DNA from 2 places in the Streptomyces sp. NPDC028711 genome. Region 1 is predicted to be linked to the other one. Evidence: predicted binding sites of a transcription regulator. Region 1 holds the regulator's gene; the other holds the start of a gene.
What was found. The regulator HspR, encoded in region 1, represses chaperone genes until heat shock. The targets are predictions, from matches to a motif close to TTGAGNNNNNNNNNCTCAA.

Region 1 (9,731 bases):
CGAACTCGGAGAGGTCCTCCGCGTCCTTGCCGATGATCGGGACGTCGAAGTCGACCTCCTTGGTCCACTCGACGCGCTGCTTCTTCGCCAGGCCCCAGGGGTTGCCCTTCTTCTCCAGGTTCTTGAGCATCGTGCCCGCCTCGGACGGGAACGCGGACTCGATCATCACCTGGTAGCGGCGCATGTCGACGATGTGGTCGATGTGCTCGATGTCGACCGGGCACTGCTCGACGCAGGCGCCGCAGGTGGTGCAGGACCACAGGACGTCGGGGTCGATGACGCCGTTCTCCTCGGCGGTGCCGATGAGGGGGCGCTCGGCCTCGGCGAGGGCCGACGCGGGGACGTCCTTGAGCTGCTCGGGCGTGGCCTTCTCGTTGCCCTCCATGTCCTTGCCGCCGCCCGCGAGGAGGTACGGCGCCTTGGCGTGCGCGTGGTCGCGCAGCGACATGATGAGGAGCTTGGGGGAGAGGGGCTTGCCGGTGTTCCAGGCGGGGCACTGCGACTGGCAGCGGCCGCACTCGGTGCAGGTGGAGAAGTCGAGGATGCCCTTCCAGGAGAACTGCTCGACCTGGGAGACACCGAAGACGGCGTCCTCGGCCGGGTCCTCCCAGTCGATCTCCTTGCCGCCGGTGCTCATCGGCTGGAGCGCGCCGAGGGCGGTGGAGCCGTCGGCGTTGCGCTTGAACCAGATGTTCGGGAAGCCGAGGAAGCGGTGCCAGGCGACGCCCATGTTGGTGTTGAGCGAGACCGTGATCATCCAGGTGAAGGAGGTGACGATCTTGAGCGCGGCGAAGAAGTACGTGAGGTACTGGATCGTGCTCAGGCTCAGGCCGTCGAGCAGCGCGATCAGCGGGTACGAGGCGAAGAAGCCCGGCTCCCAGCTCGTCACGTGGTGCTGGACGCCTTCGAGGGCGCGCAGCGTCATGATGCAGACGCCGACGATCAGGATGACCGCTTCGACGAAGTAGGCCTGGCCCGTCTTGGAGCCGGTGAAGCGGGACTTGCGGCCCGCCCGGGTCGGCCTGCTGAGCTGCCGGATCACGATGAGGGTGACGATGCCGAGGACCGTCATCAGGCCGAGGAACTCGGTGAAGATCTCGTACGGCAGCCAGTCGCCGATGATCGGGATCAGCCAGTCGGCCTGGAAGAGCTGGCCGAAGGCGTTCACGATCGTCAGGAGCAGCGAGAAGAAGCCCACCGCCACGAACCAGTGCGCGAAGCCGACGATGCCCCAGCGGTTCATGCGCGTGTGGCCGAGGAACTCCTTGACCAGCGTGATGGTGCGCTGCTTGGGGTCACCGGTGCGCGTGCCGGCGGGCACCGGCTGACCGAGCCGCACGAAGCGGTAGATCTGCACGGTGGCGCGGCCGAACAGCGCGACGGCCACCACCGTGATGACGATCGACACGATGATCGCGGCGAGTTGCATGAAGGGCTCCTCGGGCGGGCCTACTAAGCGGTAACTTATCGAGTTCCTGCTGAGATTACCCGGTCACGGCGCCGCGCTGTAGCGGCGCTCGCGGTGATATGTGTCGCTCAGGCAAACCTTGCCGCGCGACGCCTGCGTACTGCTGGAAGCGTACGCGCCAGGATCCTCAGATCCATCCCCAGCCAGTGGTGGTCCACATAGTGGAGGTCGAGCAGCTCGCGCTCCTCCCACGGGAGGTCCGAGCGGCCGCTGATCTGCCACGGGCCGGTGAGTCCCGGCCGTACGGAGAGCCGGCGGCGCCCCTCGCCCGCGCACTCGCGGTGGGACGGGCTCAGCGGGCACGGTCCGACCAGCGACATCTGGCCGACGACGACGTGCAGCAGGAGCGGCAGGGCGGCCAGCGGGCTCCTCGTGCGGAAGGTCAGCATCGTGAAGGGCCGCCCCCCGAGACCGGCCACCGTGCGGCGGCGCAGGACCCCGCGCCCCGGGGGCGCCGAGCCGAGGGCGACCGAGAGGGCCACGGCGGCGAGCACCGGGGAGAGCGCCGCCAGGAGGGCGAGCCCGCCCAGGACGTCGAACGTGCGCTTGGCCGTCATTCCCCCACACCCTTCCGAGTGGCGACCGAGAATCATGGGATATTCGTGGGATATGCCTGCTTTGCCCGTTGAGGGGCATGCGGACTCTCTCACCCGCACCCTGTCCGGTCCGGGATCGACGCGCTCCCGCGCCGCGGCTGAGCGGGGCGCCGGATGAAGAGTTGAGTCGACTCCACTCAGGTCTGTTGACTCGCCGACGGGTGTCATGCATCCTTGAGTGAGTTCCACTCAAGTACGTCAGCTGGAGGAATCGAAATGGCACGTGCGGTCGGCATCGACCTGGGCACGACTAACTCCGTCGTCAGCGTTCTGGAAGGCGGCGAGCCCACCGTCATCACCAACGCCGAGGGCGCCAGGACCACGCCGTCCGTCGTCGCCTTCGCGAAGAACGGCGAGGTGCTCGTCGGCGAGGTGGCGAAGCGTCAGGCCGTCACCAACGTCGACAGGACCATCCGGTCGGTCAAGCGCCACATGGGCACCGACTGGAAGATCGAGATCGACGGCAAGAACTTCAACCCGCAGCAGATGAGCGCCTTCATCCTGCAGAAGCTGAAGCGCGACGCCGAGGCGTACCTGGGTGAGAAGGTCGTCGACGCGGTCATCACCGTCCCGGCGTACTTCAACGACTCCGAGCGTCAGGCGACCAAGGAGGCCGGTGAGATCGCGGGCCTCAACGTCCTGCGCATCGTCAACGAGCCGACCGCCGCCGCCCTCGCGTACGGCCTCGACAAGGACGACCAGACGATCCTCGTCTTCGACCTCGGTGGCGGCACCTTCGACGTGTCCCTCCTGGAGATCGGCGACGGCGTCGTCGAGGTGAAGGCCACCAACGGTGACAACCACCTCGGTGGTGACGACTGGGACCAGCGCGTCGTCGACTACCTGGTGACGCAGTTCCAGAACGGCCACGGCGTGGACCTGGCCAAGGACAAGATGGCTCTCCAGCGTCTCCGCGAGGCCGCGGAGAAGGCGAAGATCGAGCTGTCGTCCTCGACCGAGACGTCGATCAACCTGCCCTACATCACGGCTTCCGCCGAGGGCCCGCTGCACCTGGACGAGAAGCTCACGCGCGCCCAGTTCCAGCAGCTGACCTCGGACCTGCTCGACCGCTGCAAGGTGCCGTTCCACAACGTCATCAAGGACGCGGGCATCAACCTCTCCGAGATCGACCACGTCGTTCTCGTCGGTGGTTCGACCCGCATGCCGGCCGTCGCCGAGCTCGTCAAGGAGCTGACCGGCGGTCAGGACGCCAACAAGGGCGTCAACCCGGACGAGGTCGTCGCCATCGGCGCCGCGCTCCAGGCCGGTGTCCTCAAGGGTGAGGTCAAGGACGTCCTGCTCCTCGACGTGACCCCGCTGTCCCTCGGCATCGAGACCAAGGGCGGCATCATGACCAAGCTCATCGAGCGCAACACCACGATCCCGACCAAGCGGTCCGAGATCTTCACGACGGCCGAGGACAACCAGCCGTCCGTGCAGATCCAGGTCTACCAGGGCGAGCGCGAGATCGCGGCGTACAACAAGAAGCTCGGCATGTTCGAGCTGACCGGTCTGCCGCCGGCCCCGCGCGGGGTCCCGCAGATCGAGGTCGCCTTCGACATCGACGCCAACGGCATCATGCACGTGACCGCGAAGGACCTGGGCACGGGCAAGGAGCAGAAGATGACCGTCACCGGCGGCTCCTCGCTGCCGAAGGACGAGGTCGACCGGATGCGCCAGGAGGCCGAGCAGTACGCGGACGAGGACCACCGTCGCCGCGAGGCCGCCGAGTCCCGCAACCAGGGCGAGCAGCTCGTCTACCAGACGGAGAAGTTCCTCAAGGACAACGAGGACAAGGTCCCCGGTGACGTCAAGACCGAGGTCGAGGCGGCGCTCTCCGAGCTGAAGGAGAAGCTCAAGGGCGAGGACACCGCGGAGATCCGCACCGCCACCGAGAAGGTCGCGGCCGTCTCCCAGAAGCTCGGCCAGGCGCTGTACGCCGACGCCCAGGGCGCCCAGGCCGCCGGCGGCGATGCCGGTCAGGCCCAGGCGCAGGACGACGACGTCGTCGACGCCGAGATCATCGACGACGAGCCCAAGAAGGGTGGCCAGGCGTGACCGAGGAGACCCCGGGCTTCGAGGAGAAGCCCGACGTCCCCTCCGGCGCCACCCCTGACGACGCCGCCGAGGCCGTCGAGTCCTCCGCCACGGAGGACACGACGGCCCCGGCCGGGGACGAAAGCAGCCAGAAGTCGGCCGGTACCGCGGGCCTCACCGCCCAGCTGGACCAGGTCCGTTCCGCGCTCGACGAGCGCACCGCGGACCTCCAGCGGCTCCAGGCCGAATACCAGAACTACCGCCGCCGCGTGGAGCGGGACCGGGTCACGGTCAAGGAGATCGCCGTCGCGAGCCTCCTGTCCGAGCTCCTCCCCGTGCTCGACGACGTCGGCAGGGCCCGGGACCACGGCGAGCTCGTGGGCGGGTTCAAGTCGGTGGCCGAATCGCTGGAGACCGTCGTCGCCAAGCTGGGTCTGCAGCAGTTCGGCAAGGAGGGCGAGCCCTTCGACCCGACGATCCACGAGGCCCTGATGCACTCGTACGCGCCGGACGTCACCGAGACGACCTGCGTGGCGATCCTGCAGCCCGGGTATCGAATCGGCGAGCGGACCATCCGGCCCGCCCGCGTGGCCGTCGCCGAGCCCCAGCCGGGCGCGGCTCCGGCCAAGGAGGACGGCACGTCGGCCGACGAGGAGAGCGGTGCCCCCGACGAGGGGTGACGCGCCGATCGTCGGAGCAGGGGTGACCGCCGGAGCTCCGGCGGTCACCGGAGCAGTGACGAACACCGGAGCAGTCCGGAAGGAGGGACGTCGATGAGCACGAAGGACTTCGTCGAGAAGGACTACTACAAGGTCCTCGGCGTCCCCAAGGACGCCACCGACGCCGAGATCAAGAAGGCGTACCGGAAGCTCGCCCGCGAGAACCACCCGGACGCCAACAAGGGCGACAGCAAGGCGGAAGCCCGCTTCAAGGAGATCTCCGAGGCGAACGACATCCTCGGCGACCCGAAGAAGCGCAAGGAGTACGACGAGGCCCGCGCCCTCTTCGGGAACGGCGGCTTCCGGGCAGGCCCCGGCGCCGGCTCGTTCAACTTCGACCTGGGCGACCTCTTCGGCGGCGCGCAGGGCGGCCCCGGCGGAGCCGGCGGCTTCGGCGGCGGCGGGATCGGGGACGTCTTCGGCGGCCTGTTCAACCGCGGGGCGGGCGGCGGCGCGCGGACCCAGCCGCGCCGCGGTCAGGACATCGAGTCCGAGGTGACGCTCAGCTTCACCGAGGCCATCGAGGGCGCGACCGTACCGCTGCGGATGTCGAGCCAGCAGCCGTGCACGGCGTGCTCGGGCACCGGCGACAAGAACGGCACGCCCCGGGTGTGCCCGACCTGTGTCGGCACCGGGCAGGTCTCGCGCGGCAGCGGCGGCGGATTCTCGCTCACCGACCCGTGCGTGGACTGCAAGGGCCGAGGTCTGATCGCGGAGAACCCCTGCGAGGTCTGCAAGGGCAGCGGCCGGGCCAAGTCCTCCCGCACCATGCAGGTCCGCATCCCGGCGGGCGTGAGCGACAACCAGAAGATCCGGCTGCGAGGCAAGGGAGCGCCGGGCGAGCGCGGCGGGCAGAACGGCGACCTGTACGTCGTCGTGCACGTCGACACCCACCCGGTCTTCGGCCGCAAGGACGACAACCTCACCGTCACGGTGCCGGTCTCCTTCACGGAGGCGGCGCTCGGCGGCGAGATCAGGGTGCCGACCCTCGGCGGCCCCGCGGTCACCCTCAAGCTGCCCGCGGGCACCCCGAACGGCCGGACCATGCGCGCCCGGGGCAAGGGCGCGGTCCGCAAGGACGGCACCCGCGGCGACCTCCTCGTCACGATCGAGGTCGCGGTGCCGAAGGAGCTGGACGACAAGGCACGTGAGGCCCTGGAGACCTACCGCGAGGCGACCGCCTCCGAGGACCCCCGGGCGGAGCTGTTCCAGGCCGCGAAGGGAGCGTGACCCGTGGACGGGCGCCGACGCAATCCGTACGAACTGACCGACGAGTCGCCGGTGTACGTCATCTCGGTGGCGGCCCAGCTCTCGGGTCTGCACCCGCAGACCCTGCGGCAGTACGACCGTCTCGGTCTGGTCTCCCCGGACCGCACGGCGGGCCGGGGGCGCCGCTACTCGGCCCGTGACATCGAGCTGCTCCGTCAGGTGCAGCAGCTGTCGCAGGACGAGGGCATCAACCTGGCCGGGATCAAGCGCATCATCGAGCTGGAGAACCAGGTCGCGGCGCTGCAGAGCCGGATCGCCGAGCTGTCGGCGGCGGTCGACGGCGCGGCGGCGGCGATGCGGCAGCGCGAGGCCCAGGTCCACGCCTCGTACCGGCGTGATCTGGTGCCGTACCAGGACGTGCAGCAGGCGAGCGCGCTTGTGGTGTGGCGCCCGAAGCGCGGCGAGTAGCCGTCCGGGACGTGCGTGAGGCCCTCTCCACTCCGGTGGAGGGGGCCTCACGCGTGTCAGGGGATCAGCTCGGAGACGATGTCGCCGACCGTCTCGTACCAGGGGGCCGCGCCCGTCCCGAAGGCCGCGGCCAGGGCGTTGCCGAGGGCGATGTCGCGGGGGGTCGCTCCGGGTTCCCAGGTGTCGATGACCCGCCCGTCGCCCGAGCAGAGCAGGGTGCCGATCCGCCGCCCGTTCCGGGTGAGCCGGCTCTGGTCGTGGTCGCAGGGCACAAGCCGGTAGCGGGCGCCGCCGGTGCGTACGTCGACGCGGTAGGAGCGCCGCAGGAGCCGTCCGCGCGCGGCCCTGAGCCCGGCCGGCTCCCCGTCCACGGTGAGCGCCAGCAGGGCGGCCTTGCGGGTGCCGATGGGGGTGTGGGCGTCGGGGCGGGTCCCCGGGGCCCGTACGAGTTCCACGGTGGGCAGCTCGTGCCCGGAGACCCGGAGGGTCCCTGCGGGCCCGTCGAGGTCGATCTGTACGTACACGGTGGTCATTCGTCCCGTTCGAGTCCGGTCGGGTGGGTCGTCGGCCGGCTGTCGCCTTCGAGGCCGGTCGGGTGCGGGGCCGGCCGGGTGTCGCCTTCCAGGCCGGTCGGGTGGGGCGCGGGCCGGGTGTCGCCTTCGAGGATGCCGGAGCGGGCGATGAGGTAGCCGAGCTGGGCGCGGCTGCCGCTGCCGAGGGCGGCGGCGAGTTTGGCGATGTGGGCGCGGCAGGTGCGGACGTTCATGCCGAGGCGGCGGGCGATGGCCTCGTCGACGTGGCCCTCGACGAGGAGTTTGGCGATGGAGCGCTGGACGCCGCCCACGCCGTCCACGGACGGGCTGTAGGGGATCTCCTCCTCCCAGGGCACGCCGTGCAGCCAGAACTGGTCGAAGACGCCGACGAGGTACTGGACGAGGCCTTCGTGGCGCAGTTCGAGGGCGACCTGGCGGTCGCTGCGCGCGGGCACGAAGGCGACCTTGCGGTCGACGATGATCAGCCGGTCGACGATCTCCTCGAGGGTGCGCAGTTCGAGCCCGTAGGGGGCGACCCGTTCCACGTAGGCGAGGGTGGCGGGGTGGTGCCGGGCGGTGTGCTGGTAGAGCGTGCGCATCCGGACCCCGCGGTCGAGCAGCGGTTCCATGCGGCGCAGGGCGGCTTCGAGGGTCTCGGGTCTGCGGCCGCTGCCGGGCTGGATGGTGAGGAGTTCCTCGGTGCACTCGTTGATGACGCGGTCGAGCGTGGCGTTGATGACGCTGAGGCCTTCGAGGACGGTGATGGCCTGGGTGCCGGAACGATCCTGCGTGTGGAGGGCCATGAACGGCTCGAAAGCGTCGGCGAGTGCGATGGCGTGCTGCCGGCGGGCCTGTATCTCCTGCTCGATGGGGTGCACGAGCTGGCTGAGGGCGATCGTGGGCGGCACGGGACGCAGCCACTGGCTGTCGTCCGGGTCGGGGTGCAGGAGGGAGAGTTCCCTCAGGCAAGGGGCGTCTTCGGTGGCGGAGCGGGCTATGCGTCCGGTGCGGAGAGCGTTCGCATACAGCTCTTTGCCCACGTCGCATAGTTCACCGTGACTGTGCTTATGACCGGACTCGTCGCATTCTCGCCTCATTTGCACCCCCCTCAGGGTCATGAATTACAGGAACATGATGCCCGGCTTGGCTGGTGAAAGGGGGCGTGCGTGAGCCATCGTCTTACTCGCGGGGGGGAGGTAGTGATCAAAAGAGGTGGAGATCGGCCATGACCAGGATGGTTCGTGCACTTAGCGCCATAGCCGTTGCGGCGGCTGCTCTCGGCGCACTCGCCGTAGGCGAGCCCTCGTGGGAGAGCACCCCGGCGCATTCCGTGGCGGGTCCGGGCGAGCCCTCGTGGGAGAGCGCCCCGGCGCACTCCGTACTGGCGGGACCGGGTGAGCCCTCGTGGGAGAGCGCACCCACGGACGTGCTCGCCGCCCCCTACGAGCCGTCCTGGGAGATCGCTCCCAAGGGCGCGGGCGCGTGACCGTGCCGCCGGACGACCCCAGGTTCCGCCGGGAGATGGCTTCGGCCTACCGCTCCGGATGGCACTTCGTCGACCTGTCCACGGCCATCCCCCACCGTGGCGACTCGCTGAAGGTCACCCTCTTCGGAGAGCCGATCGTCGTGGCACGGGAGCAGGACGAGGACGTCCGCGCCTACCGCTGCCTGCGTCGCCCCCGCGGCGCCCCACAGCCCATCCGCTGTGCCATCCGGTACGGCATGATCTTCGTCAATCTCGACCAGCGGGACCACCAGCTGATCGAACCCGAGACCATCACCGCCACCCCCCGCAGTGCCTGAGCGGTTCCCCCGTCGTTGTAGATCGCTCAGGTACTTCCCCCACACAGCGGCGCCATCGCGGACCTGAAACGCGATGGCGCCGCTGTGCTGCGTCCGCCCTCTTCTTCCAGGCGCGGCTTCTTCTCAGGCGCGGCCCATCGCCCGGGTGAGGGCGATCTCGATGACGACCCGGTCCGGGTTCGGGCTCGGCGTGCGTCCGTAGCGCTCGGCGTAGCGGGCGACGGCGTCCGCGACGGCCTCCTCCTCCGTACGGATGCGGGCGACGCCCTCCAGGGTGGCCCAGCGCCCCTTGTCGACCTGGCAGACCGCGACCCGCGCGCCGTCCGCGCCCGCCGCCAGGACGTTGGCGACCTTCCGGCTGTGCTTGTTGGTGATCACGCGCGCGTACCCCTGCTCGGGGTCGTACGTGACGCCGACCGCCACGACGTGCGGGGTGCCGTCCGGGCGCGGGGTGGTCAGGGTGCACATGTGGTACTCGCGCCAGAAGCTCAGGTACGAGTCGGAGGGGTTCCTGGGGTCTGTGGCCATGCCTGGAAACTACCCGGGGCGGAGGCCCCTCCGGCACCTTGAGCCGTACCGACTCAACTTTGTGTACTCTGGACACGTCATAAAGGGAGAGGACCCACGACGTTCGAGGAGGAGCACCGCACGTGGACGCCGAACTGACCAACCGGAGCCGGGACGCGATCAACGCGGCGAGCAGCCGCGCCGTGTCCGAGGGGCACGCGGACCTGACCCCCGCCCACCTTCTGCTGGCGCTGCTCACGGGTCAGGACAACGAGAACATCACCGACCTGCTCGCCGCCGTCGACGCGGACCAGGCGGTCGTCCGCGCCGCAGCGGAGCGGCTGATCGCCGCCCTGCCGAGTGTCACGGGATCCACCGTCGCGCCCCCGCA
Region 2 (9,731 bases), on a different contig from region 1:
CGCCGCGCGAGATCGTCCCGGCCACCGTCGTCATCTCGTCGAGCGGCGCCGTCAGGGACTGGGCCACGAACTGGGTGATCAGCAGGGTCGCGATCATCGCGAAGATCGTGATGTACCGGAACTCCGTGGAGGTGCGGATCGCGACCAGGGCCAGACAGGAGGTCAGCAGGACCGCCCCGACGACCAGGGCGCCCAGCTTGGTCTTGATCGAGATCACGATCCGGCGCGGCCTGCGGGCCTCCGGCCCACCCTGCCGCACCTGGCGCTCACGCCGTTCCCGCTGCCCCTGCGGTCCCCCGGGCCTCCGCCGGCTCACAGCGCCGGGGTCTCCAGCGCGTACCCGACGCCGTGGACCGTACGGATCCGCTCGGCCCCGATCTTCCGGCGCAGCGCCTTGATGTGGCTGTCCACGGTCCTCGTGCCCGAGGCGTCCGCCCAGTCCCACACCTCGGCGAGGAGCTGTTCGCGGGAGAGGACCGCCCGGGGCGTGCCCGCCAGGCAGACGAGCAGGTCGAACTCGGTCGGCGTCAGGTGGACGTCCTCGGAGCGCACCCGGACCCGGCGCTGCGCGTGGTCGATCTCCAGTTCGCCCAGGCGGAGGATGCCGCTGCGGGGGGTGACGGCCGCGAGCGCGGCCCGCTCCACCCGGCGCAGCAGCACATGCACCCGGGCCGCCAGCTCCCGCATCGAGAACGGCTTGGTCATGTAGTCGTCCGCGCCCACGCCGAGGCCGACCAGCATGTCGGTCTCGTCGTCGCGGGCGGTCAGCATGAGGACCGGGACGGGGCGCTGGGCCTGGACCCGGCGGCACACCTCGAGACCGTCGAAACCGGGCAGCATGACGTCCAGGACCATCAGGTCCGGCTGCCAGGCCTCGGCCGCCTCGACGGCCGCGGGACCGTCGGTCGCGGTCTGCACGAGAAAGCCCTCGGCCCGCAGCCGCGCGGAGATCGCCTCCACGATCGTGGCGTCGTCCTCGACCACCAGGACACGTCGCTGAGCCCCCGGAGTGGCCGCCGCACCGTGGTGAGTGGTGTGTGTCTGCTCCATTGCCCCGCCTCGCGTCGCCGATGTCGGCTCAGCAGCCTAGAGGTACCGGTGGCGTCCCGGCTATCCAGGAGCTGTTCAGCGGCTATCCGGGACGGACGGCGAGGTGGACCGCGTCGGGGACGCCCCGGGCAACGGGGATCTCTTCCGTCCGTACCGCGCTGAATCCGGCATTCCGCAACGACTCTTCGAAATCGGCGGACGGCCGGGCGGACCATACGGCGAGCACTCCGCCCGGGTTCAGCCGGGCCGCGCACAGGGCCAATCCCTCGGCCCCGTACAGGGATTCGTTGCCCTCGGTGACCGTCCAGTCGGGGCCGTTGTCGATGTCGAGACAGAGGGCGTCGTAGGTGTCCGTGGAGGTGTGGAGGTACTCCACGAGGTCCGTGTGCAGGATCACCGTCCTCGGATCGGCGAGCGCCCTCCCGGAGATCGCGGCGAGGGGTCCCTGCCGGTGCCACTCGATGATCGCCTCCTCACGCTCGGCGACGGCGATCCGGCCCCAGCGGGGGTCCTCGGCGGCGTGCGCGAGGGAGAAACCGACCCCGAGACCGCCGACCAGGACGGAGGCGCCGGCCCGGACCTCCTCGGGCAGGGCGTCCCGCGCCGCGTCGATCAGGAGCCGCTCGGAGCGCCCGTCGGAGGTGTCCATCAGGAAGGTGCCGTTGGCGATGATCTCGTAGTGCTCGGCGCGGCGCCGCAGCACGACCTCTCCGTACGGTCCTTCGCGGCGGTCGAGGGTCACGGGACCTGACATCGTTCGTCACTCCGTTCTCGTCGTCTCGGCAACGGCCCGCCATTCTCGCGGGCAGGGCCGACCAGGACAAACGCCTTAGGGAGTCACGGCGTTACGCCCAGGGCCCCGACACCACGGGGCCTCAGGACTCGCCGGTCACGTGCCGCGCTCCCCGCCACGCGTACCCGCCCGTGCCGATGACGAACGCGGCGACCGCCACCGTCCACGCGCCGGCCTGCGGACCCGGCTGCATCACCCAGGCCCACCACTGCGCCGCACCGCCCGGCTCGGACGGGGCCGCGAGATAGACCACGCCCACGAAGAAGACGGGCGGCAGCCAGCTCAGCCGGGCACCGACGACGGCGGCGGCGCCCGCCGCCATCCCCATGAGCCCCAGTGTGTTCCGTACGGCGGCGGGCGCCCCGTACGCCTCCGCGTGGCCCGGCAGCGCGAGGGCGAGCAGGGCGGCGGCGACCAGGGCCGGGACGAGGACGTGGGCGAGGCGTCGCGGCCACCACGGCTTGACCGCCGTGCGGTCCAGCTCGTCGCTCGGGGTGTGCAGGCTCGCGCCGACCGCCGCCGCCGCGAGCAGCGGGCCGAGGACGACGACCGGCAGCCGGGCCGTGTGGTCGAAGTCGGGCAGCGACTCCAGCCACCGGGCCGACCCGGCGGCGGCCGCCGCCGTGCCGGCGAGGGCGGCGAACGCGGTGGGCAGGGCACGGGAGCGCAGATAGAGCCTCACGGGACCGGCACCTCGTCCGGGCGGCAGCCGTCCGCCGCCAGATAGCGGGCGAGGTAGTCGCGCTGGGCGGCGGGGGACTTGGCCTTGAGCCGGTCGATGTACGGCTGGGCGGCGGTGGGGTCGACGCCGTAGTCGTCCGGGGTGGGCGCCAGCCACTCGGAGACGGCGAGGTGGATGACGCTCGCCCGCTCGGCGTTCGGGCCCGTGCCGTCGCCCGGTTGGCAGCTGTCCGAGAACAGCCAGTTCACGGCCGAGTTCAGATACAGGTCGGGGCGTGTGAGCCGGCCGCGCACCGCCTCCTGGTCGGTGTCGGGCAGCGCGACGTCACCGGGACGGGTGTCACCGAGTCCGCTCACCCAGCGGACCGGGGCGCCGGGCAGGCCCTTGAGGCGGGCGTTCAGCGGGGCGAGCGCCGCCGACACGTCCGGCAGCAGCCCCTCGTCCACGGCCGTCAGACACACCTGCGGGGTGCCGTCGTCGCACACCTGCCGGGACAGGGCCGGGTCATGGCGCCACGGCCCCTCGTCCACCGGAAGGCGCAGGATCAGGCCGGCGGCCGCGACCGCCACGGCGAGCGGGACCAGGGCGAGCGGCCGCAGCCGGGCGGGGCGCAGCCCGTACGCCAGGAGTACGGCGAGCGCGATCCCCGCCGTCCACGCCATCGACACCGGCCCGAACCACCACACCGGCCGGTCCCAGAAGAACTGGTGCTCGCCGGCCGGGCCGAGCCAGCGCGCCGGACCCTCCGTGTAGGCGCCGAGGCCGAGGAGGACGTACCCGAGGATCCCCAGGAGCGGTGCGGTCAGCCGCCAGCGGACGACCCGCCCGACGACATGCCCGACCGCGCCGAGGGCCGCGACGGCCACCACGTCGGCGGCGAGCAGCTCCAGGTAGGGGCGGCCCGCGGAGACGTACGGCCAGGTCGCGAGCAGACAGACGGCGTCCGCGAGCAGGATCCCGGCGGCGGGCCAGAGCGCGGACGGGGCGACGGCGACCAGGAGGCGGCGCACCGGGGAACGGGACACGGACTCCCACAGGTCCGTCGTGCCGCGCCGCCGGTCCCTGCCGCCCTGCCAGCAGCCCGCCGCGAGGGCGAGCGGCCCGGCGAGCAGCCCGGTGGCGACGTGCAGCATGTTCGTGGCGTCGGCCCAGCGGCCCTGCCAGCCGGGAGCCTTGCCGTACATCGTGACGAGGACGGTGAGAGCGACGGCGGCACCGGTCCAGGGCCCGAGACCGCGCCGCAGCTCGGTGCGGAGCGCGGAGGGGGCACGCGCGGGCGTGGATCCGCCGGAACGGGGCGGGGTGAGGGTGGCGGTCACCGGGCTGTCTCCTGGGTACGGGGCGTGCGGCCTCCTGGATACGGGGCCGGGACGGGTCGGAGGCGTACGGGGGCGCCGGTCATCGGAGCGCCCCCTTCGCCTGGTCCTCCGGTGCGCGGTGGGCGCGCAGGGCGGCCGTGTAGCCGCGTTCGACGGCGTGGGTCGTGGAGTCGCCCGGTCCGCCCGACTGCCCGCCGAGTGCGGTGAGTTCGGCCGTGGTGCCCTGGAAGGCGAGCCGGCCCGCCTCGATGAGGGCGACCTCGCCGCACGCGGCGGCCACGTCCTCCACCAGATGCGTGGAGACCACCACCGTCGTCTCCGTGCCCAACTCCCGGAGCAGCTCACGGAAGTCGACCCGCTGTTCCGGGTCGAGGCCCGCCGTCGGCTCGTCGAGCAGCAGCAGCTCCGGCTCGTTCACGATGGCCTGGGCGATCCCGGCGCGCCGGACCATGCCGCCCGACAGCGTCTTCATCCTCGCGTCGATCCGGTCGGCGAGCCCGACCCGCCGCACCGCGCGCTCCACCGCCGCGGGGACCCGCTCGGCGGGCAGCTCCTTGAGCCAGGCGACGTACGCGACGAACTCCCGCACGGTGAAGGCGGGGTAGTAGCCGAACTCCTGCGGCAGATAGCCGAGCCGGCGCCGGATCCCGGTGCGGTCGCGGTGGTCCGTGGCGTCCCCGCCGAGCAGTTCCACCCGGCCGGAGGAGGGCGCGGCGACGGTCGCGAGGACCCGGATGAGGGAGGTCTTCCCGGCTCCGTTCGGTCCGAGCAGCCCGTGCACGCCGGGCCCCAGGGTCAGGTCGAGGCGGTCGAGGGCGACGGTACGGCGGTGACGGACGGTCAGTCCGGTCACCGCGACGGCGGGCGAGGGCTTCACCGGGGCTCCAGGTGGTCGAAGGAACGGCGCCGCAGCACGAGGAGGGCCGCACAGGCGAGCGCCGCGGCGGCCCACCCCCCTTGCACGGCGGAGCCGGAGAAATAGGGCGCGAGCGCGGCCGCGCCGCGTTCCGCGTCGGGGCCGCCGAGCAGCGGGCCCGTCACGGCGAGCAGCCATCCGCCGCCGAGCGTCAGGGCCGCCGCCCGGCAGCCGACGAACGAGCCGAGCGCGAGGGCGGCCAGGGTCAGCGCGAGACCGGGAAGCAGCCAGGCGGCGGCCCCCGGAAGTCCGGCCACCGGCGGCAGCAGCGCACCGCCCGCGGTCAGCAGCGGTACGCACACGGCGAGCACGGCGGCGGTACGGGTGAGCAGCAGCCGCAGCCCGCCCGAAGGGGTGGCGGCGGTGATCTCGTACAGGGGGTCGGCGTGCCGGCCGTACGAGACGGCGACACCGGCGAGCGGAAGGACGGGGGAGACGGCGAGCAGCAGGCTCCCCGCCCCCCGCGACCCGGCGCCGTAGGCGAGTCCGAAGGCCCCGCCGACGACGAGGACCACGGCCACCACCCAGGATCCGCGCAGGGCGGGCCCGACGGCCCACCAGAGCCGCGCCCACCGTCCCAGGGGGTTCCCGGCGGCGGCCGCGGGGGTGGGGCGGTGGCCGAGCGAGGACAGGAGCTCGGTGCGGACGGCCGCGAGGGCCGGGCCTGCGGCGCCGGCGCGTACGGCGGCCGAGACGCGGGCCGCGCAGGCCGTGCAGGACTCGACGTGCTTCTCCAGGGACCAGGCGTCCGTCTCGGCGGCGGTGCCCTCCGCGTACCGCAGCGCCAGGGCGTCGGTGACGTGCCAGGGCGGCCCGGGGGGCCGGGGCGCGGGCCGGGATGCCGATCGGTGGTCGGGCCGGGGTGCGGATCGGTGGTCGGGCCGGGATGCCGTCATGCGGTGCCTCCCAAGGCGTGCGGGCCCCCGGGGTTCCCGGCCGCGAGCGCGGCGCGCAGCTCGCGGCGGGCGCGCAGGGCGCGGGTCTTCACGGTGCCCTCGGGTATGCCGAGGAGCCGGGCGGTCTCACGGGTCGTCAGGCCGTCGACGACCGTGGCCCGCAGGACCTCGGCGAGCTCGGGCGAGATCCGGTCGAGGGCGGCGCCCACCTCCCCGTACTCCAGGCCCGCCAGGACCCGGTCCTCGGCGGACGGCACGGCGGCCGGCGCCTCCGGGGGCGTGGCGGCGTGGGCGGTGGCGCGTTCGGTGCGGGCCCGGGCGCGCTGGGCGTCCACCAGGCGCCGGGCGGCGATCACCCAGAGCCAGCCACCGGCCTCGCCCCGGCCCCGGTGGCCGCCGGCCGAGCGCCAGACGGTCACGAAGGTGTCCTGGAGGACCTCCCGTACGGTCTCCTCGTCGGGGCAGCGCCGGGCGAGCCGGGCGTGCAGCCAGCCGGCGTGCCGGTCGTAGAGGACGGCGAGTGCCTCGGTGTCCCCCCTGGCGACAGCGCGCAGCAGCGCGGAGTCGTCCTCGTCGCCCCCAGAGGGGCCTCCCCCTGTGGGGCGCGACAGTCTCACGCCTTCTCTATCGCCGGGAGGGGGCCGGACGGTTCACGCGGTCACGGGCCGGTGGGCGGGCCGCCCTCCGGGAGGGCGGCGAAGACGCGCTGGAGTGCGGGCGGGCGCTCGCCGTCGGCCACGACGACGAGCCGGTGGCGGTGGGTGACGGAGTACTGGAAGCCGTCGGGGACCGGGGCGCCGGTCGGACGCGCCGGCACGCGCGCGTAGGCGGGGTCTTCGAGTGCCGCCCGCAGCTCGGCGGTCTCGGCGGGGGTCATCCGGCCGGTGCGGGGCGGCTTGGTGCCGGAGCGGCTGGTCCAGGTGCCGTCGTAGCGGACGACGAGCTGGTTGCGGACGCCGGCGAGACCGCCGCTGACGACCACCTCGACGAGGACCTCGTGCCCGCGCGGCTCCTCGGAGGGCGTGGCCGAACCGGCGGGGGAGGTGGGCGCGGGTGGGGCGGTGGACGGGCCGGTCGGCTCCTGCGTGGACGTCGGCGTCGCCGGGGAAGGGGGCGTGGCCGAGGTGGCGGGTCCGGGCGGGGCGCTCACGCCCGATGCCGGGCCGCCCGGCGCGGGCGCGGTCTCCGGTCCGCAGCCGCTCGCGCCGACGGCACCGGCGGTCAGGGCCGCCGCCAGCAGCAGGGCCCCGGGCCTTGTCTTCCGTACGCCTCGCACCATGGTCCGAGCATGCCCCTTCGTGTGCTCCCCGCGCAGTCGGACGGCCGGACGCGGAACGGTCCGCGGTCGGCTCCGCGCCGGACGGCGAGCGGTCCGGCGGTCGGCTCTCGCGCAGCCGGAGGCCCGGAAGCGCCCGGCGCGGCCGTCAGCCCTCCGTCCGGACGATGCCGGTGAGCGGCCCCCGGTGGCGCCAGCCGAGCGAGTCGTACAGCGCGAGGCCGTCCGTGGTCGCGGCGAGCACTCCGGTCCCGGCGCCCGCCTGGGCGGCGGCCGCCTCCAGGGTGCGCATGACGTTGGCGCCGAGGCCGCGCCGCCGGTGCGCGGGGTCGGTCTCGATCTGGTCGGCGACGGCGGTCGAGCCCGTCGGGGCGATCTGGCCGCGCGCGGCGAGCGTGCCGTCGGGGGCGAGGACGCGGACCCGGATGACGCCGTCCTTGACCTCGGTGGTCCTGGCGTACCCCTCGGGCGGTGCGGGCCGGGCGCCGGGGTCCAGCGGCTTGACCATCATGAATCCCGGGTCGTCGGGGACGGTCCACCCGTCGGGGACCCATGGTGCGACGTCCTCGGGTTCCGCCATGACCTTGAGCCAGCTGTACGGGGCGGTGAGCCGGCCGCAGAGCGCGCCGACGGAGGCCGCGTCGGGGGCGGGCAGGACGTGCCGTACGACGTGTCGGGGGAGGCCGACGTCGATCCGGTACCCCCAGGGCTCGGTGACGGCGGCAGGGGTCCCCCGGGAGACCGTCCAGCCCGCGACCCAGGCAGAAGTAATAGATGAAATATCCATGGAGGCATTACATCTCCGAAGGTGACCAGCCGGGGAGGGTGATCGCTCAGAGCGAACGCGCTCCCGGGAACATTCACCGGCTCACATGCATTGAGTCCACATAACTCAACTTGACTGCCGAAGGGGAGATCATGGCTTCTGCGTCCACGCCGTCCGTGCCGCTCACACTGCCCGTACTGCCGCTCGACGACGAGGTCGTGCTGCCCGGAATGGTGGTGCCCCTCGACCTCTCCGACAACGACGTACGGGCCGCCGTCGAGGCCGCCCAGGCCGCCGCGCGGTCCGGCACCGGCAAGCCCAGGGTCCTGCTCGTCCCCCGCGTCGACGGCACCTACGCCGCGACCGGCGTCCTCGGCACCGTCGAGCAGGTCGGCCGCCTCTCCGACGGCGACCCCGGCGCGCTGATCCGCGCCCTCGGCCGCGTCCGCATCGGCGCCGGTACGACCGGCCCCGGCGCGGCCCTGTGGGTCGAGGGCAGCACCGTCGAGGAGACCCTGCCCGACCCGCTGCCCGGTCAGGTCACCGACCTGGTCAAGGAGTACAAGGCCCTGGCCACCAGCTGGCTCAAGAAGCGCGGCGCCTGGCAGGTCGTCGACCGCGTCCAGCAGATCGACGGCGTCGGCGCCCTCGCCGACAACTCCGGCTACTCGCCCTTCCTCACCGTCGAGCAGAAGGTCGCGCTCCTGGAGACCGCCGACCCGGTCGCCCGCCTCAAGCTGGCCACCGCCCAGCTCCGCGAGCACCTCGCCGAGCAGGACGTCGCCGAGACCATCGCCAAGGACGTCCAGGAGGGCGTCGACAAGCAGCAGCGCGAGTTCCTGCTCCGCCGCCAGCTCGAAGCCGTCCGCAAGGAGCTCCGCGACCTCAACGGCGAGGCCGAGGGCGACGAGTCCGACGACTACCGCGCCCGCGTGGAGGCCGCCGACCTGCCCGAGAAGGTCAGGGAGGCAGCCCTCAAGGAGGTCGAGAAGCTGGAGCGGTCCAGCGACCAGTCCCCCGAGGGCTCCTGGATCCGCACCTGGCTGGACACCGTCCTCGAACTCCCCTGGAACGAGCGGACCGAGGACCGGTACGACATCCGCGGCGCCCGCGCCGTCCTCGACGCCGAGCACGCGGGCCTCGACGACGTGAAGGAACGCATCACCGAGTACCTCGCCGTCCGCAAGCGGCGCTCCGAGCGTGGCCTCGGCGTGGTCGGCGGCCGCCGCGGCGGAGCCGTCCTCGCCCTCGTCGGCCCGCCCGGCGTCGGCAAGACCTCCCTCGGCGAGTCCGTCGCCCACGCGATGGGACGCGAGTTCGTCCGCGTCGCCCTCGGCGGCGTACGGGACGAGGCGGAGATCCGCGGCCACCGCAGGACCTATGTCGGCGCCCTGCCCGGCCGTATCGTCCGCGCCATCAAGGAGGCCGGCTCCATGAACCCGGTCGTCCTCCTCGACGAGATCGACAAGGTCGGCTCCGACTTCCGCGGCGACCCCGCTGCGGCCCTCCTCGAAGTCCTCGACCCGGCGCAGAACCACACCTTCCGCGACCACTACCTGGAGGTCGAACTCGACCTCTCCGACGTCGTCTTCCTCGCCACGGCCAACGTCCTCGAAGCCATCCCCGAGGCCCTTCTCGACCGCATGGAGCTGGTCAGGCTCGACGGCTACACCGAGGACGAGAAGGTCGTCATCGCCCGCGACCACCTGCTGCCCCGGCAGCTGGAGCGGGCCGGTCTCGAGCCCGGCGAGGTCGCCCTGGAGGAGGCGAGCCTGCGCAAGCTGGCCGGCGAGTACACCCGGGAGGCAGGCGTCCGCACCCTGGAGCGCGCCCTCTCCCGGCTGCTCCGCAAGGTCGCGGCCCAGCACGAACTCGGGGACCGTGAGCTGCCGTTCACGGTCACCCCTGACGACCTGCGGGAGCTGATCGGACGGCCGCACCACGTGCCGGAGTCGGCCCAGGACCCGGCGGAGCGCCGCACCGCGGTGCCGGGTGTCGCCACCGGGCTCGCCGTGACCGGAGCGGGCGGTGAC

Region 2: a site for HspR is predicted at 7,810-7,828, ahead of lon (endopeptidase La). Genes of this name have one in related genera too.

The regions. Positions count from the first base shown of each region.
Region 1 is NZ_JBVHUJ010000014.1:37,197-46,927, forward strand. Features, by position in the region: gene ACZ4VK_RS32915 ((Fe-S)-binding protein) at 1-1,429, opposite strand, end outside; gene ACZ4VK_RS32920 (sugar transferase) at 1,537-2,025, opposite strand; gene dnaK (molecular chaperone DnaK) at 2,281-4,122, shown strand; gene grpE (nucleotide exchange factor GrpE) at 4,119-4,781, shown strand; gene dnaJ (molecular chaperone DnaJ) at 4,875-6,050, shown strand; gene ACZ4VK_RS32940 (heat shock protein transcriptional repressor HspR) at 6,054-6,497, shown strand; gene ACZ4VK_RS32945 (hypothetical protein) at 6,554-7,030, opposite strand; gene ACZ4VK_RS32950 (helix-turn-helix transcriptional regulator) at 7,027-8,148, opposite strand; gene ACZ4VK_RS32955 (hypothetical protein) at 8,256-8,516, shown strand; gene ACZ4VK_RS32960 ((2Fe-2S)-binding protein) at 8,513-8,833, shown strand; gene ACZ4VK_RS32965 (pyridoxamine 5'-phosphate oxidase family protein) at 8,957-9,361, opposite strand; gene clpB (ATP-dependent chaperone ClpB) at 9,484-9,731, shown strand, end outside.
Region 2 is NZ_JBVHUJ010000013.1:148,498-158,228, forward strand. Features, by position in the region: gene ACZ4VK_RS32065 (HAMP domain-containing sensor histidine kinase) at 1-259, opposite strand, end outside; gene ACZ4VK_RS32070 (response regulator transcription factor) at 313-1,050, opposite strand; gene ACZ4VK_RS32075 (spermidine synthase family protein) at 1,133-1,804, opposite strand; gene ACZ4VK_RS32080 (hypothetical protein) at 1,926-2,525, opposite strand; gene ACZ4VK_RS32085 (hypothetical protein) at 2,522-3,844, opposite strand; gene ACZ4VK_RS32090 (ABC transporter ATP-binding protein) at 3,924-4,721, opposite strand; gene ACZ4VK_RS32095 (zf-HC2 domain-containing protein) at 4,718-5,656, opposite strand; gene ACZ4VK_RS32100 (RNA polymerase sigma factor) at 5,653-6,273, opposite strand; gene ACZ4VK_RS32105 (hypothetical protein) at 6,315-6,935, opposite strand; gene ACZ4VK_RS32110 (GNAT family N-acetyltransferase) at 7,081-7,719, opposite strand; gene lon (endopeptidase La) at 7,851-9,731, shown strand, end outside.